Linked DNA regions of Maricaulis maris MCS10. Each later gene encodes a partner of the first gene's protein in a complex. Links are inferred from orthologs where the notes say so. Each region holds a gene or a part of one and is shown in the gene's direction. Other genes may lie near its edges. The genes, in order: ccmE and MMAR10_RS14735.

What was found.
Region 2: the proteins of ccmE (region 1) and MMAR10_RS14735 are in contact, whole or in part, in a solved structure (PDB 8CE8), measured with the Escherichia coli proteins. The link is inferred for Maricaulis maris MCS10 from one-to-one orthologs.

The regions. Positions count from the first base shown.
Region 1 is NC_008347.1:1,031,784-1,046,475, forward strand. What follows is about bases 2,716-5,588. They hold ccmE (cytochrome c maturation protein CcmE), read left to right. Parts: upstream 2,716-3,850; coding sequence 3,851-4,327; downstream 4,328-5,588. Other genes in these bases: MMAR10_RS04865 (hypothetical protein), read left to right, coding at 2,716-3,139; MMAR10_RS04870 (DUF938 domain-containing protein), read left to right, coding at 3,198-3,854; MMAR10_RS04880 (bifunctional alpha/beta hydrolase/OsmC family protein), read left to right, coding at 4,410-5,588. Also shown: MMAR10_RS04855 (response regulator transcription factor), read left to right, coding at 1-335; MMAR10_RS04860 (sensor histidine kinase), read left to right, coding at 332-1,717; more of MMAR10_RS04865, read left to right, coding at 1,832-2,715; more of MMAR10_RS04880, read left to right, coding at 5,589-5,639; MMAR10_RS04885 (Do family serine endopeptidase), read left to right, coding at 5,741-7,261; MMAR10_RS04890 (response regulator transcription factor), read left to right, coding at 7,278-7,949; MMAR10_RS04895 (sensor histidine kinase), read left to right, coding at 7,956-9,389; MMAR10_RS04900 (bifunctional [glutamine synthetase] adenylyltransferase/[glutamine synthetase]-adenylyl-L-tyrosine phosphorylase), read left to right, coding at 9,456-12,341; MMAR10_RS04905 (hypothetical protein), read left to right, coding at 12,414-12,989; MMAR10_RS04910 (RNA polymerase sigma factor), read left to right, coding at 13,019-13,696; MMAR10_RS16050 (hypothetical protein), read left to right, coding at 13,696-14,103; MMAR10_RS04920 (periplasmic heavy metal sensor), read left to right, coding at 14,100-14,633; MMAR10_RS04925 (PAS domain-containing sensor histidine kinase), read right to left, coding at 14,641-14,692. UniProt on the Escherichia coli protein: Heme chaperone required for the biogenesis of c-type cytochromes. Transiently binds heme delivered by CcmC and transfers the heme to apo-cytochromes in a process facilitated by CcmF and CcmH.
Region 2 is NC_008347.1:3,137,204-3,151,902, reverse strand. Bases 4,612-7,491 are described here. They hold MMAR10_RS14735 (heme exporter protein CcmB), read left to right. Parts: upstream 4,612-5,657; coding sequence 5,658-6,326; downstream 6,327-7,491. Other genes in these bases: MMAR10_RS14725 (redoxin family protein), read left to right, coding at 7,281-7,491; ccmD (heme exporter protein CcmD), read left to right, coding at 7,126-7,281; ccmC (heme ABC transporter permease CcmC), read left to right, coding at 6,380-7,129; ccmA (heme ABC exporter ATP-binding protein CcmA), read left to right, coding at 5,017-5,661; acnA (aconitate hydratase AcnA), read right to left, coding at 4,612-4,846. Outside these bases: MMAR10_RS14760 (ActS/PrrB/RegB family redox-sensitive histidine kinase), read left to right, coding at 1-758; MMAR10_RS14755 (ActR/PrrA/RegA family redox response regulator transcription factor), read left to right, coding at 796-1,347; MMAR10_RS14750 (DUF1223 domain-containing protein), read right to left, coding at 1,344-2,090; more of acnA, read right to left, coding at 2,171-4,611; more of MMAR10_RS14725, read left to right, coding at 7,492-7,787; MMAR10_RS14720 (MarR family winged helix-turn-helix transcriptional regulator), read right to left, coding at 7,784-8,389; MMAR10_RS14715 (septation protein IspZ), read right to left, coding at 8,474-9,130; MMAR10_RS14710 (EamA family transporter), read right to left, coding at 9,143-9,991; signal recognition particle-docking protein FtsY, read right to left, coding at 9,995-10,924; tRNA (N(6)-L-threonylcarbamoyladenosine(37)-C(2))-methylthiotransferase MtaB, read right to left, coding at 10,921-12,255; MMAR10_RS14695 (hypothetical protein), read right to left, coding at 12,308-12,919; MMAR10_RS14690 (DUF885 domain-containing protein), read right to left, coding at 12,916-14,699. UniProt on the Escherichia coli protein: Required for the export of heme to the periplasm for the biogenesis of c-type cytochromes.

The DNA.
Region 1 (14,692 bases):
TGACGCGCCGCGCCGCTGGTCACACCACGGCGACGATTGAATGCGGCGGCCTGTCCATCGACACCCGCGGCGCCCGCGTCTTTATCGACGGCGCACCGGTGAAGGTGACCTCGCACGAATTCCGCATGCTGTCCTATCTGGCCCATCATCAGGACCGGGTGATTTCGCGCACCGAGCTGGTCGAGCACATCTACGACCAGGATTTCGATCGCGACAGCAATACGATCGAGGTCTTTGTCGGACGTCTGCGCAAGAAGATCGGCACCGACCGGATCGAGACCGTGCGCGGACTGGGCTATCGACTGGTTGATCCGGTGGCACGCCCGGTTTCGTGAAGCGCCGGGCCTCCCTCGCTTTCAGACTGTTTGCCGGCGCCGCTGCCTGGGCGCTGGCCCTTCTGCTTCTGGGCGCCATCGCCCTGACCACGCTCTATCAGCGCTCGGTCCTGCGCACGATGGACGACCGGTTGAGCAGCGTCGTCGAGGCCCTCGTCGCGGCCGCCGAGACGGATCCAGGCGGTGGCATTGTCCTTGCCCGTCGGCCCTCTGACCCCGCCTATGACCGCGTGTTCTCCGGCCGCTACTGGCAGATTTTCGACGCTCCCGTCATGGAAGGCGGCGGACACCAGGCGCTGGTCGTGTCCCGGTCGCTGTGGGACGAGACCCTGACACCGCCCGACGCCCTGATGGCCTCCTTGCTGGCCAGCCCGGGACAGGTGATGTCGTTCGACACCAAGGGGCCAAGCGGTGAGCCCTTGCGCCTCACCGGACAGGCCGTGCAGTTGCCGGCGCGTGCGGACATGGTCATCATGATGGCGGCCGAGGATCGAGAAATCGCGGACCGCGATGTCCGAAATTTCGCCATCACGTCGGGCATCATGTTCCTGGGCTTTGCCACTGCCATTGCTGCGGGTGTCTTCTTCCAGGTCCGGATCGGTCTGGCGCCGGTCCTGCGCATGCGGACCAGCGTCGCGGAAGTCCGCGAGGGCAATCAGGAGCGCGTTGATGGCGAGTTTCCGGTCGAGCTCCAGCCGCTGGCCGACGAGCTCAATGCCATGCTCGATCACTCGCGCGAGCTGGTCGAGCGATCACGCACCCATGTCGGCAACCTCGCCCACGCGCTGAAAACACCGATTGCCGTTCTGACCAATGAGGCGCGGACCTCGCAAGGGGCGCTGGCCGACATGGTCGAACGGCAGACCGGCGTGATGACTGAACAGGTCGAACATCATCTGCGCCGCGCCCGGGCCGCGGCCCACGCCAAGGCCGTCGGTGCGCGTACGCCGGTTGCGTCGACTGTGAGCGACCTCGCGCGGACGCTGGAAAAGATCAATGCCGCACGTGGTATCCGGATTACCGTCGAGGCCGAGGAGGGTCTCAATTTCAAGGGTGAGCGCCAGGACCTTGAAGAGATGATCGGCAATCTGATGGACAATGCCTGCAAGTGGTCGGGCGGTGAGGTCCATGTGGTGGCCCGCCGGACGGCGGCCCGGGAACTGGCCGTGATAATCGAGGATGACGGTCCGGGCCTCGACCCGCAGCAGTGCGAAGCCGCCCTGCAGCGCGGGGTCCGGCTGGACGAGCAGGCACCGGGCTCGGGTCTTGGTCTGGCAATTGTTTCGGATCTGGCCAAGGCCTATGGTGGAGAACTCAGCTTGTCGAGATCAGAACTCGGCGGACTGGCGGCCCGTATTGGATTGCCGGCGACTGGTCGCTAAGTGGTCATTAACCGAAGTGGTTGAAGACTAGGATTAGCAAAAGACTGTGTATTCTGGATCATGGCCAATCTCTCGCCTTCTCAGCGAGCCAAACTCGAAGCGCTGTGGCGCAGCATGCCCGAGAAAATGCGGGCGGCATTAAGAGCCACAACCAAGGCGGCCGCCGCGAGTGATCCGGCGTCGGCGGCGCTCGACACCATTTTTTCCGAGCTTGAGGAAGCCATGCGGCCGCCCGCGGGCGACATGGCGAAGGCCTATGTCCTGGCCCCCCTGCGTCCCCTGGTTGGCGATTCGGCGCTGATCCCGCCGTCGCGTTTTCGTTTCTCGGCCGAGGACCTGTCGAAGATCTGGGGTTGGATGGGGCGCCATCTGGCCAAGGACATGGTCGAGACTGCCAAGAAGTGCAAACGGCCGGAGCGGGATCCGATCTGGTTCGATTTTCGCCGTCAGGCCGGTGCGGCGCTGGCAGATGCGGTTCACAAGGCCGATCGCGTGCCCAAGGACATGACCGCGTTGCTCAAACGGTTCGGCGGCGAAGGCCGGGCGATGCTGAGCGATGCGATCATCCTGCTGAACAATTGCGAGCAAATCGCCAGCGCCATGGGCCAATTGCCGGACAAGATCGAGGATTTCGACGACGAGCTGTCGCTGCTGGTCAAGCAGTTGCATGAGGAGATGGTGGAATCGAATGCCGAGGCCGCCTTGTGGGTCCTGCTCCTGACCATGGGTCGACTGGAAAGTCCCTGGCAGATTTTCCGCGTGGTCAAGCGGATCGGTCGCCGGGATGATGACCTGGTCGTGCAGAAGACGGAGCTGGCCGCGGTCGGCGACGCCGTGCTCGGCGATACCGGCTATTTCGCAGCCCGTCTGAAACAGCCGCCGCAAACGCTCGAAGAGGCCAAGGCCTGTTATCTGGTGTTTGACCGTTTCGTCGCGTTTTCAACCGGCATGGCGGCCGAATTCGGTATCCGCAAGGATGGACGCTGGGGCCGCGCCCTGTTCGGATTGCGGGCCGAGGCCTCGACGAATGTCGAGAAGATCCTCGCCAAGGTCCCCCTGGCGCTCGATGCCGGTCTGCCCGAACCGCGCCGCGGGCGCAGCGGGAGGGTCATACCGGCCCAGATCCCGCCCGCCGCCGCCGTCGACAAGGCCGATGGCCTGCTCTACTTCCTCGGAAAATGCCGGGTACATGCGACGGCCGCTGCGATCGCCTCGACCCAGAAACGCATCGCCGATGCGGCCGAAAAGCGCATGCAGGAGGCCGGCGAGATGCTGGTCGATCTGGTTGCCTCCAGTGAAGGCCAGAACCGCACCACCGCTCAGGACGGGCTGGATATCACCATCCGCCTGATGGAAAGTGCGGGGCATGACGAGGCCGCGTCGCTGCTGCGACGGCGCGGTGTTGCCGCGACCGCGGCATAGCGTCCCGACTGCATCCCTCCGCCTTGCACTGCCGCTCTGTGCAACGTAGTTCGTTGTCATGGTCCAGCCTCCCAAATCCCCCATTGCCCTTGAGGATCGCGCGAGCGAGCAGGGTCGCCTGTATTCGCCCAGCGCGGCGCGCAATCGCGATGCCATTGCCGAGGTTCTGGCCCGGGTCCTGCCGACCGGTGCCTCGGTGCTGGAAATCGGCTCGGGAACCGGTGAGCATGCGGTGGCGGCCTGTCAGGCCCGCCCGGATCTGAGTTGGCAGCCCAGCGACCCCGATGCGGCCTCGCGCGACAGCCAGGCCGCCTGGGCCGGTGAGGTCGGTGGCGCGATCCTGGCACCGCTCGAAATCGATCTCCTGCGCCCGCAGACGCTTGTCGCGATTGACGGTTTCGACGCGCTGGTCTGCATGAATGTCATCCATATCGCTCCATGGGCGGTGGCCGAGGCTCTCGCCTCGCTGGCGCAGGACCGGCTGCGGCCGGGCGGCCATCTCGTGCTGTACGGCCCCTATCTGCTCGGCGACGAGACCGCGCCGTCAAACCTGGCCTTTGACGCGTCGCTGAAATCACGCAATCCGGAATGGGGTGTGCGCCCGCTGGACGCGGTCACGACGCTGCTGGCTTCGCACGGCCTCGTCCTGGTCGAACGGGTCGACATGCCGGCCAATAATCTCATGCTCATCTTTCAACGCCGGGAGCCGGAATGATGCGGCATCGCAATCGACGTCTCGCTACCATTGCCGCCTCGGCGATCGTTCTGGTGGTTGCGGTCGGGCTCGGTCTCATGGCGCTGCGCAGTGCCGTGGTCTTCTTCTATTCGCCCAGCGAGATCGCGGCGGAACATCCAGGCATCGAAGCCCGGATCCGCGTCGGCGGACTGGTGCTGGAAGAATCGGTGGGCGAGGCGGCCAGCGGCGCGACCCGTTTCGTGATCACCGACCGGGTCGAGAATGTGCAGGTGGAATATGCCGGCCTGCTGCCCGACCTGTTCCGTGAAGGGCAGGGGGTTGTGGTCGAGGGGCGTTTCGCTGCTGACGGCGTGTTGCAGGCCCGCACGGTGTTGGCCAAGCATGATGAGACCTATATGCCGCCGGAAGTCGCTGAGGCCCTGCGTGAGGCCGGCGTCTGGCAGGGTGAGGGCGAGACGCCGTCGGCAGCTGGCGATGGCGATAGTCGCTGAGGCCTGTCCTCGCGCTCAAGCGCTTGTGTCTTGCATGCCATCGTGGACGCCTTACCTCCAAGCTGGCTGAAGGAGACAGGCAATGGCACAGACCCGACGTGTTGATTTTGAAGGCGCCCTTGGCGAGACGCTCGCCGCCCGGCTTGAAATGCCGCATGGCCGGCCGCGGGCGTATGCGCTGTTCGCGCATTGCTTTTCCTGTTCCAAGGACATTCTCGCAGCAAGCCGGATCGCCCGGCGGCTGACGGCTGCGGGTTTCGCTGTGCTGCGCTTCGACTTCACCGGGCTGGGACAGTCGGATGGCGATTTCGCCAATACCAATTTCTCCTCCAACATCGCCGACCTGATCGCCGCTGCCGGCTATCTGGAAGCCGAGCACGCGGCGCCGTCCCTCTTGATCGGGCATTCACTGGGCGGGGCGGCGGTGATCGCGGCGGCGGGTCAGCTGCCATCGGTTCGTGCGGTGGCGACGATCGGTGCGCCGGCCGACGCCGCGCATGTGACGCAGCAGTTTGCCGCCGATGTCGACGCCATTGAACGCGAGGGCGTGGCCCGGGTGGAACTGGCCGGTCGGACCTTCACGCTCAAGAAGCAGTTTCTCGACGATATTGGCGGGCACAGGGTGGAAGACGCCGCGGCGGCCTTGCACCGCCCCCTGCTGCTGTTGCATGCCCCCACCGATGCCATTGTCGCTATCGACAATGCGTCCCGGCTGTTTCGCGCCGCCAGACACCCCAAGAGCTTTGTCAGCCTTGATGATGCCGATCATCTGCTGGGAAACCGGCCGGATGCCGAATACGCCGCCGACATGATTGCCGCCTGGGCCGAGCGCTATCTGCCCGAGACCCGGCCCGAGCCGCCGGAATCCGCAGGCGAGGGGGTGGTCGTCGTCCGGGAAACCGGTGCCGGCCCCTATGAGAACCATGTGGTTGCCGGCGAGCATGTGATGCTGGCCGATGAGCCGGCTTCGGTCGGTGGCCTGGATGCCGGTCCGTCGCCCTATGGCTATCTCAGCGCAGCGCTGGGCAGCTGTACCTCGATGACCCTGCGCATGTATGCCGACCGCAAGGGCCTGCCGCTGGACCGGGTCACGGTCAGTACCGGTCATCACAAGGGCCATGCCGATGACTGCGCCGACTGCGTCGACGGCCAGGAACGCCATGTCGACATCTTCGAGCGGGAGATCACGCTGGAGGGTGAGCTTGATGCGGCCCAGACGGCCCGCCTCCTCGAGATCGCCGACAAATGCCCGGTGCATCGGACCCTGCACAGCCCGGTTGTCGTGCGGACCCGTTTGAAAGATGACGGGTAAGTTACCATCTGTAATGTTATTGTAATGTTTGAGTCACGCGGGGGTTAGTCCCGCCGCGTGAAATTGTGCTCCTAATCGCAATGGAAAGGTCGTCGACACTCATGATTTCGGTTGATCGCATACGCCGCCTCGGCGGAGTTTCGCTTCTGGTCCTGTCCGCGCTGGCAGCAGGAAGTCTCCTGGATCGCTCGATGGGCGAGGCCTACGCCGTCCAGTCGTCCGAGGCGCCGCCCCTGGCGGCTGCCGTCCCGGCCGGCGCACCGCTGTCCTTTGCCGACCTGATCGAAACCGTCAGCCCGTCCGTGGTCACGGTTCAGGTCAGCGGACTGGTCGAGAGCTCGCCCTTTGGCGGCGGCAATGGACCCGACCTCGACAATCTCCCCCCGCAAATGCGCGAATGGATGGAGCGCCAGTTCGGCGGCCAGCGCCAGGCGCCGCAGCCGCAACCGCGCCAGTCGCTGGGATCCGGCTTCTTCATCTCGGCTGACGGATATCTGGTGACCAATCACCATGTGGTGGCCAATGCCGACGAGATCACCATCGGAACGGCCGAGGGCGAGGAGTTTCCTGCCCGCGTCATTGGTACCGATCCGCAGACCGACCTGGCGCTGCTCAAGGTCGATGGCGAGACTGATTTCCCGTTTGTGCGGCTGGAAGAGAACCCGAACTACCGGGTTGGCGACTGGGTCGTCGCGGTCGGCAATCCCTTCGGTCTCGGCGGTACGGCAACAGCCGGTATCATCTCGGCCATCGGTCGTCCGATCGGCAATTCCACCTATAATGACTTCATCCAGACCGACGCCTCGATCAATCGCGGCAATTCCGGCGGCCCGACCTTTGACCTCAACGGCAATGTGATCGGCGTGAACTCGCAAATCTTCTCGCCGTCTGGCGGCAATGTCGGCATCGGCTTTGCCATTCCCTCCGACGTCGCGGCCCGCATCGTCGGCGATCTGCGCGATGATGGCCGGGTGGCGCGCGGCTGGCTGGGTGTCTCGATCCAGAATGTCACCGAGGACATTGCCGAAGCGCTGGGCCTTGAGGGCACGACCGGCGCCATCATCAGCTCGATCGTCGAGGGCGGCCCCGCCGACCGCGCCGGTTTCGAGCGCGAGGATGTGGTGCTGGAAATCGATGGCGAGGCCGTTGACGGTTCGCGCGACCTGACCCGCCGCGTCGGCAATATCCAGGCCGGCGGCGATGTCCGCTTCCTGGTGCTGCGTGACGGCCGCGAGCGGACCATCCGTGCCACGCTGGGTGATCGCCCGGGCGAGGAACAACTGGCCAGCATGAGCAGTGTTGATGCGGCTCCGGCACGGACTTCCGTGTTCGGCATGTCGATGGCGCCGCTCGCTGAGGAGGACCGTGAGGTCCGCGGCCTTGGCGCTGAAGTCAGCGGCGTGGTGGTCGACGAGATCGAGCCGGGCAGCGAGGCCGCCCGCAAGGGTGTCCAGGTCGGCGACATCATCCTGGAAGCGGGTGGCAATTCTGTTGCCGACGCCGAGGCCCTCCGTGCCATCGCCGATGAAGCCCGTGAAGACGGTCGCAGCGCCATCCTGCTGCTGGTCGAGGGACGTGGCGGTCAGCGCTATGTCGCCCTGCAACTCGGCTCTGCCGACTAGAGAAAAGGAGATCGGGGTGCGCATTCTGATCGTTGAAGACGACCGCGAAGCAGCCAGCTATATCCGCAAGGGCCTTCGCGAAAGCGGCCATGTGGCCGACCATGCCGGTGACGGCGAAGAGGGCCTGGAAATGGCCCGCGCCGCGGAATACGACGTGCTCGTTGTTGACCGCATGATGCCGCGCATGGACGGGCTTTCGATGGTCGAGGCGCTGCGCGCCGACGATGATCGCACCCCGGTCCTCATCCTCTCTGCCCTCGGCGAGGTCGATGACCGTGTCGAAGGGCTGAAGGCGGGCGGCGATGACTATCTGGTCAAGCCCTACGCCTTTGCCGAATTGCTGGCCCGCGTCGAGGCCCTGGCCCGTCGCCGTGATCCGGATACCGTCCGGACCAAGCTGGTGGTCGGTGATCTGGAAATGGACCTGCTGGCCCGCACGGTGATCCGTGAGGGCGAGGACATCCTGCTCCAGCCCCGCGAATTCCGCTTGCTGGAATTCCTGATGAAGCATTCCGGCCAGGTGGTGACCCGCACCATGTTGCTGGAAAAAGTCTGGGACTATCATTTCGACCCCCAGACCAATGTCATTGATGTGCACATTTCGCGTCTGCGCTCGAAGATCGACAAACCCTTCCCGCGCTCGTTGCTGCACACGGTGCGCGGAGCCGGTTACCGTCTGCAGGCCTGATCCGGCATGACGGCGCGCGGTGCCGCCTTTCTTCGGACAACGGCCTTCCGGCAGACGCTTCTGTCGGCGGCCCTGTTCGCCCTGTCGAGTTTTGTCACGCTGGGCTTTGTCTATGCGGCCTCGGCCGGCATGGTGCTGCGCCGTGCCGATAGTGCGATCAACGAGGAAGTCGTCGCCCTGGATGCCAGCTTCCAGGCTGGCGGGATACGCACGGTCAATCGCTATATCCTTGAACGAACCGTCGGCGGCGGTGCCGACTATCTCTACCTGCTCGTCCACCCCACCGGGCGCAGCCTGTCGGGTAATCTGACCTATCTGCCCGAGGTCCAGCCCGATGATGAAGGCCGGGTCCAGTTCACCTATCGACGGCCTGCCGCCGGTGACAGTGATGGTGAGGACGGCAAGGATGATCGCACCGCTCGGGGCCGTATCATCGAGCTGCCGTCCGGTTACCGGCTCTATGTCGGTCTCGATGTCGACGAGGAAACGCGACTGATATCGCGGATGCTCAACACCATCCTGGCCGCCTCGGCGCTGGCACTGGCGCTGGGTGTGGCGACCGGGATCTTCGTCAGCCGGCGTTTCGTGCGCCGCCTCGACCGCATCAATACGGTCGCCCGGCGGGTCAAGGCCGGGGACCTGCAACCCCGGGCGCCGCGAAACTTCACCGGCGACGAGCTGGACGAGCTGTCCGAGAATTTCAACAACATGCTCGACCGGGTCGAGGCGTTGATGCACCGCATGCGCCACACGGGCGACAGCATCGCCCATGACCTGCGCACTCCGCTGACCCGCATGCGCAACCGGCTCGACGAGGCGCTGCGCGAGGATGGAGACGCCGACACGCGCGAGCAGGCGCTTGAACGTGCCGTTGCCGATACCGACGAGCTGCTGGGCATCTTCAACGCCATCCTGTCGCTGTCGCGTCTGGAGGCGGGTGAGAGCCGTGCCTCGATCCAGCGCCTCGACCCGGCCGATATCGCCGCCGACCTGGCCGAGCTCTACGAGCCTGTCTGCGAGGATGAAGGGCTGGCCTTCAACAGCGAGATCCAGAGCGGCCTGTCGATGCTGGGCGATCGGGGCCTGCTGTCGCAGGCCCTCGCCAATATTCTCGACAATGCGGTCAAATACACCCCGACCGGCGAGGCGGTGACCCTGCGCCTGCGCGAGACGGGTGGCGGTCGGATCGAGTTCTCGGTCACCGATACCGGGCCGGGCATTCCGGCTGCCGACCGTGATCGTGTCACCCAGCGCTTTGTGCGGCTGGACAATTCCCGCACCCAGCCGGGTTCCGGGCTTGGACTGTCCCTGGTCCAGGCCATTGTCGACGTGCACAATGGCGAGTTCGAACTGGCGGAAGGGCCCGGCGTCGTGTCCGACGGCCATGGTCCCGGCCTGCGCGCCTCACTCAGCTTTCCCAAGGCGCCCGCTGAGGGGTGAGCCAGCGCCGGCCTACCGCAAAATTAGACCTTCACCTGTCGGGCGGATCGGGTCAGTTTGCTTGCCATGACTGACTTGGCCGCTCATCCGGACTGTGTATTGCCAGCGGGGCTTGCGCCGCTGCCTGGCCGGACGCCGGGCGCCGCGGCTCACATGATTGCGGCGCTGCCCGACACGGTCGGCCAGGCGATCGGCCCGGCCCGGGATTTTCTCGATACGGTTTTCGCGGCTGCCCCCTATCTGGCCCGGCTGGCGCAGCGACGGGCGGACACACTCGAGGCCTGCCTCGTGCGGACGCCTGACGCCCTGATTTCATCGGTCATCGCCGATCTGCACCGGGCCGGGGCCGAGGCGGGCGACCCGTCCGCACTCGATATCGCGCTGCGTCATGCCAAGAGTGATGCCCACCTGGTCACGGCCCTGGCCGACCTGACCGGTGTCTGGGACGTTCGCGAGGTGACCGGTGCGATGACGCGGGTGGCGGATGCGGCGCTGCAGGCCGCGCTGCACGCCCATGTCCGCTTCCTGGCCGAACAGGGCCGGGCCCATCCGGTGACCAATCCCGACAATCCGATTCCGGGCGTGGTCATTCTGGCGCTGGGCAAGATGGGCACGGGCGATCTCAATTACTCCTCCGATATCGACCTTGTGGCCGTCTACGATCCGGACAGCCTGTCGCTGCCCGACAGCGAGGAACCGCGCAAACGACTGCCGCGCCTGATCCAGGCGGTGGTAAAATCGCTGCAGGACGTAACGGCCGAGGGTTATGTCTTCCGGGTCGATCTGCGCCTGCGGCCCGATCCGGGCGCGACGCCGGTCATCATCTCCACCGAGGCGGCGCTGAATTATTATGAGAGCCTGGGTCAGACCTGGGAACGCGCGGCCTGGATCAAGGCCCGCGCCAGTGCCGGCGACCGTGACGCCGCGGCCCGCTTCCTCGCCCACATGCAACCGTTTATCTGGCGACGCTCGCTGGATTATGCCGCCATTGACGACATTCGCGGGCTCGCCCGCCAGATCCAGACGGTCGGGCGCCGGGCCGAGATCCGACCCGCCGGACATGACCTGAAACTCGGGCGGGGCGGCATTCGCGAGATCGAGTTCTATGCCCAGATCCCGCAACTGGTCTTCGGGGGCCGGGACGAGCGGGTGCGCGAACCCTCGACGCTGGCGGCTCTGGGCGCGCTGGCCGTGACCGGTGCGGTCGAGCCGGACGTTGTTGATGCCCTGGCGCGGGATTATCGAGACCTTCGCAGCTGGGAACACCGGATCCAGATGCGCCAGGACGAACCCAGTCAGACCGTGCCGCTGGAGGATGAGGACCGGGCCGATCTGGCGGCTCTGTCGGGTTTTGCCGATGTCGCGGCCTTCGAAACGGCCGTCGAAGCCTGCCTGCAAAGGGTGCACGGTCATTTTTCCGACCAGTTCGAGGGCGATGAGGCGCTGTCCTCATCGGCAGGGTCGCTGATCCTGACCGGGGTCGAGCCGACCCCGGACACCATCACGACCTTGCAGACCCTGGGCTTCTCGCAGCCGGGCTCGGTCTGGGCGACACTGAATGGCTGGGCCGGTGGCCGGGTGAGGGCGGTGCGATCCAGCCGCGCGCGGACCCTGTTTGCCCGCATCGCACCGCAATTGGTCGACCGCATGTCGGCGACTGGTGAGCCGGATGCTGCGATGACCCGGTTTGCTGCTTTCTTCGAGAACCTGCCGATGGGCGTGCAACCTCTCTCACTATTGTCCAACGAGCCGGGCCTGGCCGCAGACCTGATCGGCATTCTTACCCTGGCGCCGCGCCTTGCATCAGATCTGGCGCGTCGTCCGGCCTTGCTGGATGCGATGCTGGATGACCGCTTTTCCGTACCATTGGGGCAGGACCCGGCCGACAGTTTCAAGCGGGTGCTCGACGAGGCGCTGGAGCGGGCCGGAGGGTATGAGGACCGTCTCAATTCGGCGCGGCGACGGGTCCGTGAGGAGCGCTTCCGCATCGGTGCCCAGATCCTCAACGGGATGGCCACTGCGCAAACCGCCGGCGCTGCTTTCTCGGCGATGGCCGATGCGACGCTGGCAGCAATGGCCCGTGCGGCGCAGGACGAGACCGAACGCCGTTTCGGCCCCATGCCGGGCGAGGGCGTCATCCTGGGCATGGGCAAGCTGGGTGGCCGCGAACTGGCGGCCGACAGCGATCTGGACATCATGATCATCTATCAGGGTGACGAGACCGCCTCGGGCTGGTTCGGCCGTTTCGCCACCCGCCTGATCAGCGCGCTGTCGGCTCCGACTGAAGAGGGCGAGCTCTATACGGTCGACATGCAATTGCGGCCGTCCGGCAAGGCCGGGCCGGTCGCGGTCTCGCTGTCGCGCTTCGACAGTTATTATCCGCACGAGGCCTGGACCTGGGAGATGATGGCGCTGACCCGAGCCCGCATCATTGCCGGCGACGGGCCGCTGGCCGACGCCGTCACGGCTTCGTTTGAACGGGCACTGTGCCGGCCACGCGATGGCAAGGGTGTGCGGGAAGATGCGCGAGCGATGCGCCAGCGGCTGGCCGAGGCCAAGCCACCCTCATCCATCTGGGACCTGAAGGCCCGCCCCGGCGGTTTGCAGGACATCGAATTCATCGCCCAGACACTCCAGCTCATCCATGCCGACCGGGAGGATGTGGTGCGGGCCTCGACCCGCGAGGCCCTTCAGGCCCTGGGAGAGGCGGGCGTGCTGCCCGCGGGCGAGGTCAAGCTGCTGACCGAGACCCTGCAGCTTCAGCTTGGCGTCCTGCAGATGATCCGTTGCGCCCACGGGTCCGGTTTTGATCCCGCCCAGGCCAGCAGCGGCTTTGCCACGCGACTGGCCGAGCTGGCCGGATGTGCGAAAATCGAGGCGCTGGAAGCGGCTCTGGACCGGCGCATGCGGGCCGTCCGCAAGGTGTTCGAGCGCCGGATCGGAAAAATGTGACATCCGGGCGACGGATTGCGGCGTCAGCCCCGTTCTATTCACAGCGAGGCTATGAACGACAAGGACGACGTCATGAAACCCTTCAAACTGATTGTACTGATGAGCACTTCCTGCCTGATGCTGGCCGGGGCAGCCGCCCAGGCCCAGGGACACGGCGGCCCGCATCGCGGGGACCACGGTGAGCGTGGCGGCAATCCCGCGATGCGCTCCGCCATGATGCTGCGGGCGGCTGACGCCAATGGCGATAATTCGATCACCCGGGCCGAAGTCGATGCCCTGCAGGGCGAAATGTTCGCCTGGATGGACCGCAATGGCGACGGCTATCTCGACGAGGCGGACCAGTCTCCGATCCGCCAGCGCCTGCGGGCCGCTCGCGAGGCCGAAGCCGAAGACGGTGATGATCGCGAGCGTCGCGGACGTCGCGGCATGCGCGGTCGTGGCGGTCGAGGTGGCGAAGGACCGGGCCGGCAGTTCGATGCCGATGAGGATGGCCGGATCTCCCGGGCTGAATTCCTCGACGGCGAAAACCGCCTGTTCGGGATGCTCGACACCGATGAGGATGGCGTGATCACGCCGGACGAGCTGGACGCCGCATCGGAAAGGCGTCAGGAACGCCGTGAGAACCGTCGCCGGTGGTGGCGGAACTAGCAGCAACGCGGATGTTTGACGGACACGGCATGAAGACAGATGAACCGGCCAATGCCGGACCCATCTCCGGCCGTGTCCGCGAACGCCCGCCGGTCGAAGCGTCGGCGATGGCCGACATCCGGGCGGCGGAAGACAGGTTGATGGCGCGCATCGGCGCGGGTGATCGCGATGCGGCACGCGAGCTGATGGCGGCCAACATGTCCCGGATCATCGGTCTCGCCCGGCGTACGCTGGGTGATCCGATGGAAGCCGAGGATATCGCCCAGGAGACCTTCCTGCGCGTCTGGAAAGCGGCTGGCCGTTGGCAGTCTGGTCAGGCGCGGGTGTCCAGCTGGGTATGCCGGATTGCCCTCAATCTCTGCTATGACCGCCTGCGCAAGCGGCGTGAGGTCCTGACCGACACCCTGCCGGAACGGGCCGATGATACGCCCGGGCAGGACGCGCAGATGGAACAGGCGGAAAGCGGCAATCGTATTGCCACGGCGGTGCGGCAATTGCCGGACCGCCAACGCCAGGCGCTCGAACTGGTGCACTTCCAGGAGTTGAGCAATATTGAAGCGGCGGAGATCATGTCGGTAAGTGTGGATGCGCTTGAATCCCTGCTGGCACGCGGTCGGCGCAAGCTCAAAACGGTGTTGTTGGGCGACGCCCCCGATCTGATCGCCAGCTATGCACGGGGCGGTGACGCCCGTTACGGTGACGAATGATGACTGAGGAACGATTTTTCCGGATTCTCGAAGCCTATGGAGCCGACCCGGCCCATTGGCCGGCGGATGAACGCGAGGCGGCGCAAGGCTTTGCGCTGGCGCGTCCCGAACTGGTTGCCGTCGCGACCAGTGACGAGATGGTGCTCGATGAGTTGCTGGATCGAATGATTGAGCCGGTTGCCGACACGGCCCTGCTCGAGCGCCGGGTGCTGGCTCGCCTGCCGCGCCCAGCCATGCCGGACTGGATGGCGCCGTCGGCGGTCGCCGCCGCGCTGGTGCTGGGTGTCTGCCTGGGTTTTGCCAGCGGCGCTGTGACGGTGCCACAGGATGATATGGACACGATCTATGCCGACGCCTTTACCGGCTATGAGCAGGACTGGGTCGACTGGTTGGGAGACGACGCATGAGACCCGCCTTGCCCTGGATCATAGCCCTGGTCGGCTCGGTCCTGATCAATGGTGCCCTGGCCGGCTATGTGGTGCATCGGACCGCCGACGGACCACGCTGGCAGATGCCGTCTCCGGAGGCCCGCGAAGTCGGCCGCCGCGCCGGCCCGGGCTCGCGTCAGGGTTTTGACCTGCGCAGCTTTGTTGATGCCTTGCCCGACGAGGCCCGCGCCGAGGCTCGCGCCCGGCTGCGGAACGCTTTCCTGGACATGCGTGGACCTGGCCGTGACGCCATGGACGTTCGCCGTGAACTCGACGCGCTTTTGGTCGCTGAAGAGTTTGACGCGGAGGCGGTTGCCGATGCGATGGCGCGGATGCACGCCAGCCAGCGGGCGATCGAGATGCAGATTGAGACCATTGTCCTGGACGTGGTCGCCGGGCTGGATGCCGAGACCCGTGCCGCCGCGCTTCAGGCGGGGCGTGAGCGGATCGGACGCCGCGGGCCACCGCGTGATCGTCGTCGCGAGGGGCCGCCGCCACCGCGGCAATAGTGTGAACCTATTCGCCGGCGGCGAACCGGGGCGGCGTCTCGCTATCCACGAATTCATCA
Region 2 (14,699 bases), 2.1 Mb from region 1 along the record:
TCAGCCATGAGGGCAAGCGCATGGCGACTGCGCTGGCGGCGACACAGAGTGTCCTGTCGCGCGAGCAACGCCTTTCGGCGCTGGGGGCGCTGTCGGCTGCAGCGGCGCACGAGCTGGGGACGCCATTGGCAACCATCCAGCTGACCGCCAAGGAAATGTTGCGCGAAATCGGGGCTGGAACGGCGTTGAGCGAGGATGCCGAGTTGCTGGTCACACAGGCGCGACGCTGCCGCGACATTCTGAAGCGCCTGGGCGAGGTCCAGGAAGCGTCCGACGAACGCCATGATCGCATCGAAATGCTGGCTGCTCTCGAAGAGGCAAGTGCACCCCTGCGAGGGCTGGGGCCGGTCGTGACGGTTCAACTGGGTGATTCGGCCGAGGGGGAGGCGCCAATCCTGCGGCGGATCCCCGAGCTGCTCTACGGGATCGGAAATTTCGTCGAGAACTCGGTTGATTTCGCTGTGGCCCGCGTTGTGGTGGAAGGTCGCTGGGACCGGTCGAACATCTATGTCCGTGTGATGGATGACGGGCCCGGTTTTACCTCTGATGTCCTGTCAAAGATCGGTGAGCCCTACGTGACTACCCGTTCGGGAACGCCGGGGCAGGGCGGGCTGGGGTTGGGGGTCTTCATTGCCAAGACAATGATCGAAAAAAGCGGCGGCGTGGTGCGCTTCGACAATGCTCCGGCGCCTGGCGGGGCAGTTGTCTCGATCCGCTGGCCGCGCAAACGGGTGGAGGCGCAGCACTCACTGGGCTAGATAGTGAGTCACCATCGGATTTTGCGAGGACCGACGCGTGAGCGAGATCGAATACGAGCTTCCCGACGACAAATCCCTTCTCATCCTCGATGATGACGCGCCATTCCGGACCCGGCTGGGTCGGGCCATGACCGGGCGCGGCTTCATCGTCTCCGCAGTGGCGACGGTAGATGAAGCCAAGGAAGTGGCGCGGTCCAACCCGCCAGCCTTTGCCGTTCTGGACCTGCGCCTGCAGGATGGCGACGGTCTGGATGTGGTGAAGGCATTGCACGCCTCGCGGGCGGACTGCCGGGTCGTCATGCTCACCGGCTATGGCAATATTGCTACCGCCGTGGCTGCGGTTAAGGCCGGTGCGGTTGATTATCTGTCCAAGCCGGCCGATGCCGACGACATCATCAAGGCGCTTCTGGCCCACCCGGAAGACAAGCCCGAACCGCCGGAAAACCCGATGTCTGCCGACCGGGTCCGCTGGGAACACATCCAGCGCGTGTTCGAGCTCTGCGATCACAACGTCTCTGAAACAGCGCGCCGGTTGAACATGCACCGCCGTACCCTGCAGCGAATACTCGCCAAGCGCGCGCCGCGTTAGCGGGGCGCAGCCCCTCTGGCGGCGACGCGGGCATAACCATAGACCGGGCCACCATTGGCACCTTGGACAATTGCGACCGTGCCAAAACGGCGAAAACTCTCGCCGGTGAAAACGGCCGGGCCGCCGGACCAATTGCCTAGATAAGTCAGACTCTTCACCATGTTATAGTGAAGCATGTCGAGCCCCTCATTCTCGCCGGAGCGGACGGAAACAGACGCCCAGCCCGGTGCGTAGGCGACAAGCCAGACATCCAGGTCCTCCTCTGGAGCTTCACCGTCAAGTGATACCTGAAAAGACCCGAACGGGCCGTCGGCGACTGTGATCACTGGGCTGCCTGGCATAGCTGTCAAGCGCGCGTCGACGGCATTGGCAACCGCGTCTTGCTCCCAACCGGGCGCATCGGTAACGCCGTCGACCACAAAATGGGGTGTGTAAAGGCGTGGCACATCAAGCCGGGGTAGATAGGTGCGCTGGCGCTGGACATATTCGGGTCGGGCATAGGTGTCGGTCCAACCATACATGTCCCAATAGGACACCGCATAGGCGAGAACGAACACATTTTCGCGCTGGTCAAGCTCGCCGAGATAACGGTTGGCTTCCGGGCACAGTCCGCATCCCTGGCTCGTGAAGAGTTCCACCAGGACCGGGCGCTCATCGTCAGCGCCGGGCTCTTCAAACGCGCCAGCGGCGGGAAGGCAGGCCCATTCGAAAGCGGACAGGAGGAGGGCAGCAAGCCATTTCATGGGTCTAGATAAGCATCCCCGCCCGCATCATCCAATCAATTGGCTGTGACGCGGGCGGGAGCTTCTTGTGCCGCTGTGCCCTAGGAGGCAGCGAGATTGCGCAACACGTAGTGCAGGATGCCGCCGTGGCGGAAGTATTCCAGCTCGTTCTCGGTATCGATCCGGGCGCGGGCCGGGGCCGTCTTCACGGTGCCGTCCGGGAAGGTGATCGAGACGGTCATGACAGCGCGCGGCTCGAGAGCCTCAATGCCGAGAATGGTGACCGTTTCGTCGCCAGTCATCCCGAGGGCTTCCCAGCTGGCGCCGTCCTCGAACTGCAGGGGCAGCACGCCCATGCCGATCAGGTTGGAGCGGTGGATACGCTCGAAGCTCTCGGCGATGACCGCCTTGACGCCCAGAAGGCGGGTGCCCTTGGCAGCCCAGTCACGCGATGAGCCGGTGCCGTATTCCTTGCCACCAAAAACGACCAGCGGTGTGCCTTCGGACTGATGCTCCATGCAGGCGTCGAAAATGTCGACCTGCTTGCCGTCCTTCAGCGTGTAACCGCCTTCAACACCGTCCAGCATCTTGTTCTTGATGCGGATATTGGCGAACGTGCCGCGCATCATCACTTCGTGATTGCCGCGCCGTGAGCCGTAGGAGTTGAACTCCAGAACCGGAACCTGGCGTTCCTGCAGGTAGCGACCGGCCGGGCTGTCGGCCTTGATCGAACCGGCCGGCGAGATGTGGTCGGTGGTGATGCTGTCGCCAAACAGGCCCATGATCTTGGCATTGACGACATCGCCCGGGCTTTCCGGCTCCATCGTCATGCCTTCGAAATAGGGCGGGTTCTGCACATAGGTGGAGGTGTGATCCCAGGCATAGGTCAGGCCGCCGGAAACCTCGATGCCGCCCCAGGCGTCGTCGCCCTTGAACACATTGGCATAACGCTTGGCGAACATGTCCGGGGTCACCGAGGTGCGAACCACTTCGGCGATCTCGGCGGAGGTCGGCCAGATGTCCTTGAGATAGACGTCATTGCCGTCCTGGTCCTGGCCCAGCGGGTCGGTGGCCAGATTGACCTTCATCGAACCGGCGAGAGCGTAGGCGACAACCAGCGGCGGTGAGGCCAGATAGTTGGCACGCACGTCCGGCGAGATCCGGCCTTCGAAATTGCGGTTGCCAGACAGCACCGAGGTGGCGACCAGATCATTCTCGTTGATGGTCTTGGAGATCGCCGGCGGCAGCGGACCGGAATTGCCGATACAGGTTGTGCAGCCATAGCCCACGAGGTCGAAGCCGAGAGCGTCGAGATCATCATTCAGGCCGGCACGCAGCAGGTAGTCGGTGACAACCTGAGAGCCCGGGGCCAGCGAGGTTTTCACCCACGGCTTGGTCTTCAGCCCCTTGGCCACCGCATTGCGGGCCAGGAGGCCGGCGCCAAGCATGACCGACGGGTTGGACGTATTGGTGCACGATGTGATCGCAGCGATCGCGACATTGCCATTGGTGAAGTCATAGTCCTCACCCTCGACCGGGGCGGATTTGTCCAGTTCGTCGCCCTTGCCGTATTCGCTTTCCATGATGCGGGCAAAGCCGGCGGAGGCATTGGACAGTTCGATCCAGTCCTGCGGGCGCTTCGGGCCGGAGACGGCCGGAACGACTTCCGACATGTCGAGATGCAGCGTGTCGGTGAAGACCGGGTCGGCATCATAATCCGGGCGGAACATGCCTTGGGCCTTGGAATAGGCCTCGACCAGGGCGACGCGCTTGTCGTCGCGTCCGGTTGCTGTGAGATAGGCCAGCGTTTCATTGTCGACCGGGAAGAAGCCGCAAGTGGCGCCGTATTCCGGAGCCATGTTCGCGATGGTGGCTTCGTCTTCCAGCGACAGGTGGTCGAGACCGGTGCCGTAGAATTCCACGAACTTGCCGACCACACCCTTCGCGCGCAGCATTTCGACAACTTTCAGAACGAGGTCGGTCGCCGTGGCGCCTTCCGGCAGCTTGCCGGTCAGTTCGAAGCCGATCACTTCCGGGATCAGCATGGAGACCGGCTGGCCGAGCATGGCGGCCTCGGCCTCGATACCACCAACACCCCAGCCCAGCACGGCGAGGCCATTGATCATGGTGGTGTGGCTGTCGGTGCCGACGCAAGTGTCCGGATAGGCGATGGTTTCGCCGTTTTCGTCCTTGGTCCAGACAGCCTGGGCCAGATTTTCCAGATTGACCTGGTGGATGATGCCGGTGCCCGGCGGGACGACGCGGAAATTGTCAAACGCCTTGGCGCCCCATTTGAGGAATTTGTAACGCTCGCCATTGCGCTGGTACTCGCGCTCGACATTCTTGGCGAAGCTGTCGGCTTGGCCGAAATTGTCGACCATGACGGAGTGGTCGATCACCAGGTCGACGGGGACCTGCGGGTTGATACGGTCCGGGTCGGCGCCAAGCTTGGTGGCTGCATCGCGCATGGCGGCCAGGTCAACGACGGCCGGAACGCCGGTGAAGTCCTGCATGACCACACGGGCCGGGCGGTAGGCGATCTCATGGGTCGACTTGCGGGTCGTCAGCCATTCGGCCATCGCCTCGATATCGGCCTTGGTGACAGTCTTGCCGTCTTCAAAGCGCAGCAGGTTTTCCAGAAGCACTTTCAGCGAACCCGGCAGGCGGGAAACTCCGGCCAGCCCGTTCGCCTCGGCGACCTTCAGGTCATAATAGGCATAGGTCTCACCGGCAGCGGTGAGGGTGCGTTTACAGGAAAAACTGTCGAGAGAGGCCATATGGGTCGTCCTCATGGGGTCAGGGGTGAAATACCCGGTGGGGAGGTCAGCCGCAGTTTACGGCCACATGTTTTGGCGGGTTTTAGCCGGACATTCGCTTTGCTGCAATGCGGCGTTGCGCGCGTTGACGGATGGGGTGCTGTCAGGCGACATGCAAAGTGATGCCGACGATGACCGAGAAATTCCCCGACCTGCCCGATCTGCAGCCCGAGACGCTTCGTGTTTCCGGTCTGTCGCTGAGCCGCGGCGACATCACGCTGGTCCGCGATTTCAGCCTCGATCTGGCCCCGGGCCAGGCGATGCTGATGAGTGGCCCCAACGGGACTGGCAAGACAACCCTGCTGCGCGCGGTCGCCGGATTTGTCCGCCCTGATGCGGGACGTGTTGTTTTCGGTGAGGGCCCAAAGGCTGACAGTGCCTCCGAGCTTGTTGCCTGGTTGGGTCATGCGGATGGCCTCAAACCTGTCGAGACGCCGAGACAGAGTTTGCGCTTCTGGGCGAAGATGAATGATCAGGGCCGCGATCCTATCCTGCCCTTGATGCGCGCGATGGCCATTGAGAGCCTGATCGACCGACCGGCCAGCCGCCTGTCGCGGGGCCAACAGCGCCGTTGTGCGCTGGTCAGGGTTGCGCTGGCCAACCGGCCGATCTGGTTGCTTGACGAGCCCGCCGGTCCGCTCGATGGCGGTGGACGAGCGCGCCTGGCAGCGCTTGTGGACTGGCATCGTTCCCGCGGCGGAAGTGTGATCGCAGCGACGCATCAGTCCCTGGATTGGCCGGACGCCAAACGAATCGACCTCGGGGCGCACAGATGAGCGCTTTCGGAGCCATTTTCTCCCGCGAAGCCGGGCTGGCCTGGGCGGGCGGCGGCGGTCCTGCCGGACCGGCTGCCTTTTTCCTCGGCGCGATCACGTTGGCGCCGCTGGCCATCGGACCGGCCGCCGACCTGCTGGTTGCGGTGGGACCGGGCATCATGGGTTTCGCGGCCTTGCTGTCAGTGCTGCAATCGGCCGACCGCCTGTTTGGCGATGATCATGCCGATGGCACCGCCGAGCTTTATCTGTTGAGTGGTTTGTCGCTGCCATGGCTGGTGCTGGCCAAGGTCATGGGGCAGGCCTTGGCCACGCTGTGGCCGCTACCCGTGATCGGGCTGCTGGGCGCCATGATGTATGGCGTGCCGGTGCTTCCTGCCTGCGTGGGAGCCCTGGCCCTGCTGGCCGCCATACCGGCGCTGTCCCTGATCGCCGGCTTCGCCGGAGCTCTGGCGGCGGGTGTCCGTCGTAGTGGTTTGCTGATTGCACTGATCGCCACGCCAATGATGGTGCCGGTTCTGATTTTCGCTGCCGGGGCTGGTCGGTCGGCCCTTGCAGGCGATGAGCGGGCGCTGGCCAACCTGCTGCTGACGGTCGCCGTCTCGCTTGGAACAACGGCGCTGGCACCATTCGGGATTGTTGCGGCCTTGCGGAGCCGGTTGGGCTGACGGAAAATCGGTCGCAGTTGCCCGCAGGGCAGCGGCACAGTAAGTGAGCTGACATGCTGTCCTACTTCTCCAATCCGCAACGCTTCGACCAGCTCGCCCGGGCCCTGATCCCGGTGTTCGGTGTCCTGGCCGTGCTGTTGTTGGCTGTTGGTGTCTGGCTGGCCTTGCTCGGCTCGCCACCCGACTACCAGCAGGGTGAAACGATCCGGATCATGTATGTGCATGTGCCGGCGGCCTATATGGCAATGGCGCTCTATGCGGCGCTGGCGGTGGCCAGTTTTGTCTATTTCGTCTGGCGCCACGCGTTGGCCGACACGGCAGCCGAGATCATCGCGCCGATCGGTGCGGTGTTCACTGTGCTCGCCCTGTTCACCGGCTCGCTCTGGGGCAAGCCGATGTGGGGGACCTGGTGGGAATGGGATGCACGGATGACCTCGGTGCTCGTGCTGCTGCTGGTCTATCTGGGCTATATGGCGCTGCGGGCGGCACTCGAGGATACCCAGCAGGCCGCGCGCACCGGTGCTGTCCTGGCGATGGCGGGGATCGTCAATCTGGTCATCGTGAAATTCTCGGTCGACTGGTGGTCGAGCCTTCACCAGCCCGCCTCGATCATCCGCCTTGACGGCCCAACCATCCACGCCAGCCAGCTCTGGCCGCTCCTGGTCATGATCCTGGCCTATACCTGCTTTGCCGGCTGGCTGGTGCTCTACCGTCTGCGCAGCCAGGCGATCCGGCGGCGCGTGCGCACCTTGCAGCGCCAGCGTGAGCAAGCCGCCCGGGCGCGAGAAGAGGTTGTGTCATGAGCGAGTTTCTGGAAATGGGCGGCTATGCGGCCTTCGTCTGGCCGACTTGGGCGGCGTCTGTCCTGGCCCTGGCAGGGCTGGTCGCTCACGCTCTCATCGAGCGGCGGCAGGCGCGTGAAGCCTTGCGTCGGCTGGAACGGGATGAAGCTTGATGCAGACGATCCGGATTGCGGCATGGTTGGCCTTGATCGGACTGGTTGCGGCGCTTGGCTGGCGCTTCTGGGATGATCGCAGCGCTCCGGTGCCAATCCCGATGCCGGCGCTCACCACGACCCCGCTGGAGGGGCGCGAAAGCTTCGATGCCGCTTTGGTTGACGGCGTCTGGTTGCTCAATGTCTGGGGCAGCTGGTGCGCGCCTTGCCATGCCGAGCATCCGGTGCTGATGGCCTTGCGCAGCGAGGGTATCGCGATCTACGGGCTGAACTGGCGGGATACGCCGGAGGCTGCCAATCAGTTTCTTGATGTGCTGGGAGACCCGTTTGTGGGCGTCATGCAGGATGACAACAACCAGTCTGTGCGAGCCCTCGGCATTGAGGGCGCGCCTGAGACCCTTGTCATTGCAAATGGCGAGATTCTGGCCCGCTGGCCCGGCCCACTGACACCGGATGCCCTGCGGCAGGTCATCTATCCGGCGCTGGATCGAGCGCTGCGGAACTAGGTGCCGGTTTTCGGCGCTGCGTCAGCCGAAACCTTCTTCGATTTTCGAGCTGCTTTCTTGGCCTTTGCCTTGGCTTTTTCCTTGGCCTTCTTCTTGGCCTTCTTCTTTTTCTCTTTGACCTTGATCTTGGCCTGTTTGGCTGCCTCCTCGCCCTTTTCGAGCGTCTCCGCTATCCGGCGCAGGGTCTCCAGGAAACTCGCGCGCTTGTTTTTCGGGAGGGCCGACAGGATTGCCTTGTCAGCCTCCTTCGCGCCGAGCGTCGCCGCTTCAAGCAGCGCCCGTCCGTCATCGGTCAGCTTGACTGCATTGGCGCGGGCATCGTCGGGAAGCTTTTCCCGTTCGAGCAGGCCATTCTTGACCATTCGGGCGACCAGCTCGGCGAGGGTGGAGCGGTCGATCCCGGTCGATTTGACCAGCTGGGTCTGGGTCAGGCCTTCTTCTTCGGCGGTCGCATGCAGGACGGCGAACTGACGCTGGGTCAGCTTGGCTCCCGCCATCGCCTTGGTGAATCGTTCTGCCGCGAACTGCTGGGCCCTGTGGAGCAGATGGCCGGGTGACTCCGAGAGATGGAATTCCTTGGTGTCGTGCTTGTCGTGCGCCATGACCGCCCCCGCCTGTTCGGGAATTCATCCTAGGGCGGATTTATAACGCAGGAATGACAAATGTCCGAACACGGAATGTCGGTGTCAGGCGTCGGGTTCTGCTGGGGTTTTCGGCTGGTTCTTGAGGATCAGCGGCATTTGCGATGCGGCGAACAAGACCGACAGCACCATCACGCCAAGCTTGGCGTTTGACCAAAAGGCCTCGCTCAATTCCAGCCCGGCGAACCAGCGCGCGCTTTCGGGCACCACGCTGTCAGTGATGTGACGCCACATGACCTCATTGAGGCCGGCGAGGAATTGGAACCAGAGGGCCCATCGGATGGCGAGAAGGGTCCAGGCGCGATCCGTCAGTTCGAAGATATGCCCGAAGAACACCTTCCAGATATTGTGGCCCAGCGCCAGGCTGACCAGAACGAGATAGGACAGGAACAGATTGATGATGGTGGGTTTGGCGTAGATGAAGACCGGGTCTTGCAGGAATATTCCCAGCGCCCCGAAGAACAATACGATGACGGTGGTGAAGACCAGCATCGGCGGAATGCGTCGTTCGATCCGGATCGACATTGCCAAGGCGATGGTTGCGGCGACCATATAGGCGCCGGTGCCGATATAGATCGCCTGGTCAGCGGCGAACATGCGCGCGACATTGTAGACGACGATCCAGACCCCGATGGGGCCGGCATCGATGAGGAGGCGCGAGCCCTGCTCGGACGTTTTCTGGGTCTGGGCCAAGGTCAGCACTCCGTTTGCGGTTTACATCACCTGAAGCAATACGAGCCCGGCAGCAAGGCAGATTGCAAGCAGGATGCGCCGTCCGCCGAAGGGTTCCTTCAGCACGAGCGCGGCGAGCAGGGCTCCCAATACGATGGAAAGCTCACGCAGGGCGGCCATGGGCGCGACCGGGGCATTGGCGTAGGCATAAAGGGCCAGCCCGTAGGTGGCGAGGTTGAAACCCATGCACATCAGGGCCGGTCGGGTTTCCTGCCGAGCGATGGACAGGAAGCTTGTGCCGCGCCGAAAGATCGCCGTCGGCAGGATGGTCACGCCGGACAGGACGAAGAACCAGCCCAGATAGATGAAAAGCTGACCTGAAACCCGCACACCGGCCGCATCGATCACGGTATAGCTGGCCGTCATGCTGGCTGCGGCGAGGGCCAGAAGGATCAGTTTCAGCTTGGGTTTGCCGTCACGTTCGGGCCAGGCAAAGCCGATCAGCGCCGCTGTCGCAACGCCGAGCCCGGCCAACTGTCCGAGCGAAACCGTCTCGCCGAGAAACACGAATGCAGCCAACGCCGCCAGCGCCGGCGCTGCGCCGCGCATGACCGGATAGGCGAGATTCATCTCCCCCTCGTTGAAAGCCGCGACCAACAGCATGTTGAAGGCCCAGATCACCACTGCGCCGGTGAGCAGGAAACGCCAGACTTCCCACGGAGGAATGGGCTGGAACAGGAGCCAGGGCAGAATGAGAACAGCCAGGAAGCCCTGGGTCAGGCCACGAAAGACGAGCTTGTCGGTCGCCTTCTTGGTCAGCAGGGTCATGACCGCATGGGCCAGTGCCGAGCCCAACATGGCCAGGGTGGCGAGGGCGAGCGTGTTGTCCAAGCGCTAGCTTTCCAGCCCGGCCAGGGCGCGCGAGAAATCGCGGGCCGAGAAGGGCTGTAAGTCCTCTTCTCCCTCGCCGATACCGATATAGTGGATTGGCAGCTGGAACTTCTCGGCGACCTGGACCAGGGCGCCGCCCTTGGCGGTCCCGTCCAGCTTGGTCATCACCACGCCGGTTACTTCGGAGGCTTCCAGGAAGGCCTGGGCCTGCGACACGGCGTTGGAGCCGACCGTGCCGTCCAGCACGAGGACAACATGATGCGGCGCGTCCGGCATGCGCTTCTTGATGACCCGCACGACCTTGCGCAGCTCATCCATCAGCTCCGCCTTGTTTTGCAGGCGTCCGGCGGTGTCGATCAAGACGACGTCATGACCGTCGCGGTCGGCCTGGTCGATGGCGTCGAAGGCGAGACCTGCCGCATCAGCACCGATTTCCCGTTTGATCACTGGCGACTTGGCCCGCTCTCCCCAGACCGAGACCTGCTCGATGGCGGCGGCGCGGAAAGTGTCCCCGGCGGCCAGGATCGGATTGCGACCCTCGCGCTTCAGCTTGACCGCAATCTTGCCCAGCGTCGTGGTCTTGCCTGAGCCGTTTACCCCGACAAACAGCACGACCTGGGGCCGGGCACCGCTCAGATCCAGCCCTTGCTCCAGCGGCGTCAGCGTTTCGGCGACCACCTCTGCCAGGGCTTCACGGACCTCTTCGTCGGAAACTTCCTTGTCGAACCGGTCCTTGGCCAGGCGTTCAGTGACCTGCATGGCCGCTGCCGCGCCCAGGTCGGCCGCGATCAGGACGTCTTCAAGCTCTTCCAGCGCCTCGCGATCGAGTTTGCGCTTGGTGAAAATCGCGCTGACGCTGTCTCCCAGCTTGGACGAGGAGCGTTTGAGCCCCTGTGCCAGTCGGGAGAAGAAACCGGGCTTCTTCTCGCTCATCCGGTGATGACCCCCTGTAATTCACGCCCGTCATGCCCCGATATTGCGATATCGACAAGCGCACCGGCCCGCGGGAATTCGGCTTCTTCGATGCGGATGCCGGCAAAGTTTCCGGCGCGGGCAAAGCCCGGCTTTTCAACCAGAGCGGCCCTCTCCAACCCGATCATCCCGTCGAGGTGCCGGCTGAGAGCCTCGTCGGCCTTGGCGCGGAGCCGGTTGGCGCGATCCTTGATCACCGCGCGCTCGAGCTGCGGCATGCGCGCTGCTGGTGTCCCGGGACGCGGCGAATAGGGGAAGACGTGCAGATAGGCGAGCCGGCACTCGTCGACCAGGCGGATCGAGTTTTCGAACATGGCATCGGTCTCGGTCGGGAAGCCCGCGATCATGTCGGCGCCGAAGGCGATTTCGGGTCGGGCCGACTTCAACCGCTCGCACAGGGCAATCGCGTCATCGCGCAGATGACGCCGCTTCATGCGCTTGAGGATCATGTCGTCGCCGGCCTGCAGCGACAGGTGCAGATAGGGCGCGATCCGCGTCTCACCCGTCACCGCTTCGAACAGCGCCTCATCGATTTCAATCGCGTCGATCGAGGACAGGCGCAGTCGCGGCAGGTCCGGAACATGTTTCAGGATGGACTGGACCAGACGCCCCAGTGGCGGCTTGCCTGGCAGGTCCTCGCCCCAGGAGGTCAGATCGACCCCGGTCAGCACGACCTCGCTGTGGCCGCTATCGACCAGAGTCTTGATCTGATCGACCACCTCGCCAGCGCCCACCGAGCGCGAATTGCCGCGGCCATAGGGGATGATGCAGAAGGTGCAGCGATGGTCACAGCCATTCTGGACCTGGACATAGGCCCGGGCGCGCCCCTCCATGCCCTCGACCAGATGACCGGCGGTCTCGGTCACGCTCATGATGTCGTTGACGCGCACCTTTTCGGTGCCGCCCAAGAGATCGGCGGGTTTGAACGTTTCCGCTTTCAGCTTGTCGTCATTGCCGATCACCCGGTTTACTTCCGGCATCCTGCCGAACATGTCCGGATCGACCTGGGCCGCGCAGCCGGTGACGATGATCTGGGCGTCCGGATTGTCGCGGCGGGCGCGGCGGATGTTCTGGCGGGCCTGGCGGACAGCCTCATTGGTGACCGCACAGGTGTTCACAAGAATGGTATTGGTCAGGCCCTGATCGCGGGCATGCTTGCGCATGACCTCGCTCTCCCAGGCATTCAGCCGGCAGCCGAAGGTCAGGATTTCGAGCGCGGCTTCTGCGTCGACAGGCCGGGTCGGCGGCGTGTCGGCACCGGAAGCGGCCGGATTGTCATCATGCGTGCTCATTGAGAGCGGATAAGTGGTGGAGTGGCGGCTTATCGTCAAGCGGCGCGGGCAATCAGCGCTTCATCAGCCGGTTTGTCGCCTCGCCGACCATCACCGCCCAGAGACCCAGGGCGGCATGATATATGTGCCAGTTGGTGATCCCCAGCGTGCTCTCTGTCCGGCTGCCACCGATCAGCAGCGAAACCGCCCCGATCAACACAAAGCTGGCCAGCCAGACCAGCCCGGCCGGACGTTGTCCGTGCAGGGTCAGCATGGCGCTCGCGGCAAGACCGATCACAAGCGCCAGGATCGGCAACAGGCTGATCAGGGTTGTCGTGCCGGGAAAGAACATGAGGAAGGCAACCAGGGCCGGAATGCCGTAGCGGATATAGCGGGTGACACCACTGTCCAGCTTGACGGCGCGGGTCTTGAGCATCAGTCCCGTGGCGATCAGCAGGAGGCCGGCTGCCCCGGCGAAATCGGTCGCCATACCATGCAGGCCTGCCAGTTCAGTGACCTGGCCCGATGCAAACCGGACCACGCCGATCAGCGCCGCGAAGGCCATAAAGCCGAGGCCGAAGCGGATCATCCGGACCTTGCCATCGCGGCGATGCGGCCAAAGCAGATAGATGCCGAGAAAGGCGCCGACCACCACGAGAGCGTCGGTAATGGCGAAGGCGATCATTCCGATTGCTCCGTCACAGCTGCGGCCTGTTCCTCGATCCAGTCGACCATTTTGGCCTCCAGGGCCGAGAGCGGCATGGCGCCGTCCGCCAACAGATGGTCGTGGAAGGCGCGGATGTCGAAATCAGTGCCCAGACGAGCTTCTGCGCGAGCCCGCAGGTCGCGCATCAACAATTCGCCCGACTTGTAGGCCAGGGCCTGACCAGCCCAGGAAATGTAGCGCTGAACTTCGGTGCGGACATTGTGCGGGGCGAGGGCCGAGTTCTCCAACAGGCAGGCTTCGGCCTGGTCCTGGGTCCAGCCCATGTAGTGGATGCCTGTATCGACGACGAGACGGCAGGCGCGCCACATTTCATAGGTCAGCCGCCCGAATTCCTCGTAGGGCGTGGTGTACAGGCCCATGTCGGTCGCAAGGGTCTCGGTATAGAGGCCCCAGCCTTCACCGAAGGCGGTGATGTAGCTGTTGCGGCGGAAATCGGGGACGTCCTCCAGCTCGGCGGCAATGGAAATCTGGTGGTGGTGGCCCGGCACTGCTTCGTGCACGGTGAGTGCCGGCAGCGTGTAGAGCGGGCGCTGGGTCAGGTCATAAGTGTTGACCATATAGCCGCCGGCCACGCCGTTATCGATATCGCCCGGCCAGTAGCGGCCCGTGGTGTAGGTCGGCGCCATGGTGTCTGGAACCGGCCGGACGCCATAGGGAAGGCGCGGCAGATGCCCGAAGAAACGCGGCATGGCGTCATCAGCGCGCTTGGAAATCCAGGCGGCGTGCATCAGCAGCTCTTCCGGCGTCTCGGCATAGAATTGCGGGTCGGTACGCAGGAAGTTGAGAAACTCCGCGAAGCTCCCTTCGAAACCGGACCGCTCGATCACCTCATCCATCTCGCCACGAATGCGGGCGACTTCATTGAGACCGCGCTGATGGACTTCCTCGGGCGAGGTATCCAGGGTCGTGTGATAGCGCACCAGGGTCTGGTAGTACTGACGACCCTCGGGAACTTCGGAAACCCCCAGACTCTCGCGGGTCTGCGGGATGTATTCGTCGCGCAAGAAGGCCAGCAGGTTTTCATAGGCCGGGATGGCGGAGTCCCGAATAGCGGTTTCGGCCTCGTCGCGCACACGGGCAAGCTCGTCGGCGGGAAGGTTTTCGGGCATGCCCTCGATCGGGGCGATCAGCAGACCGTGCAGCGTGTCGGGATCGCTCAGCGCCTCCACCTGGGAGGCCGCCAGTTCAGCGATCAGGCGGGGCTGCGTGAACCCATCGGCGAGACCCCGGCGCATCCACTCGATATTGGCATCGAAAAAGCCGGGGATGGCGTTGATGCGTGTCACCCAGGCATCGGCGCGATCAATGGTGCGCAAACGAGTGGAGGCCGACGCGTAGGACGGGGCGGAGAAAAATCCGCTGTCATTGTTGAAGGGACGACGGGCTTCGTCGAACGGTGCCAGTTCAACACGGAAGCGCAGGATGTAATCAAGAACGGCGTGGGAAATCCGTTCATTGTCGTCGAGTGCCGCCGCATCGATGGCCTCAAGGCGTTGCAGGAAGTTCGCTTCCGCTGTTGCCTGTGCGTCCAGCGACGCTTCGCTGACATCATACCATTGTCCGGCCGCTTCCAGATCACCGTCGCGGGCGCGGGCGCCGGGGCTGTTTTCATGTTCGAAGGCTTCGAAGTCCTCGATCAGGGCGTTGAATGCGGCGCTGGCTGAAACGTCGTCGGCCTGGACAGCGGTCTTGGCGAGCAATGGCATCGACGCGGCTATGGACGCGGGCGGAACAGCCA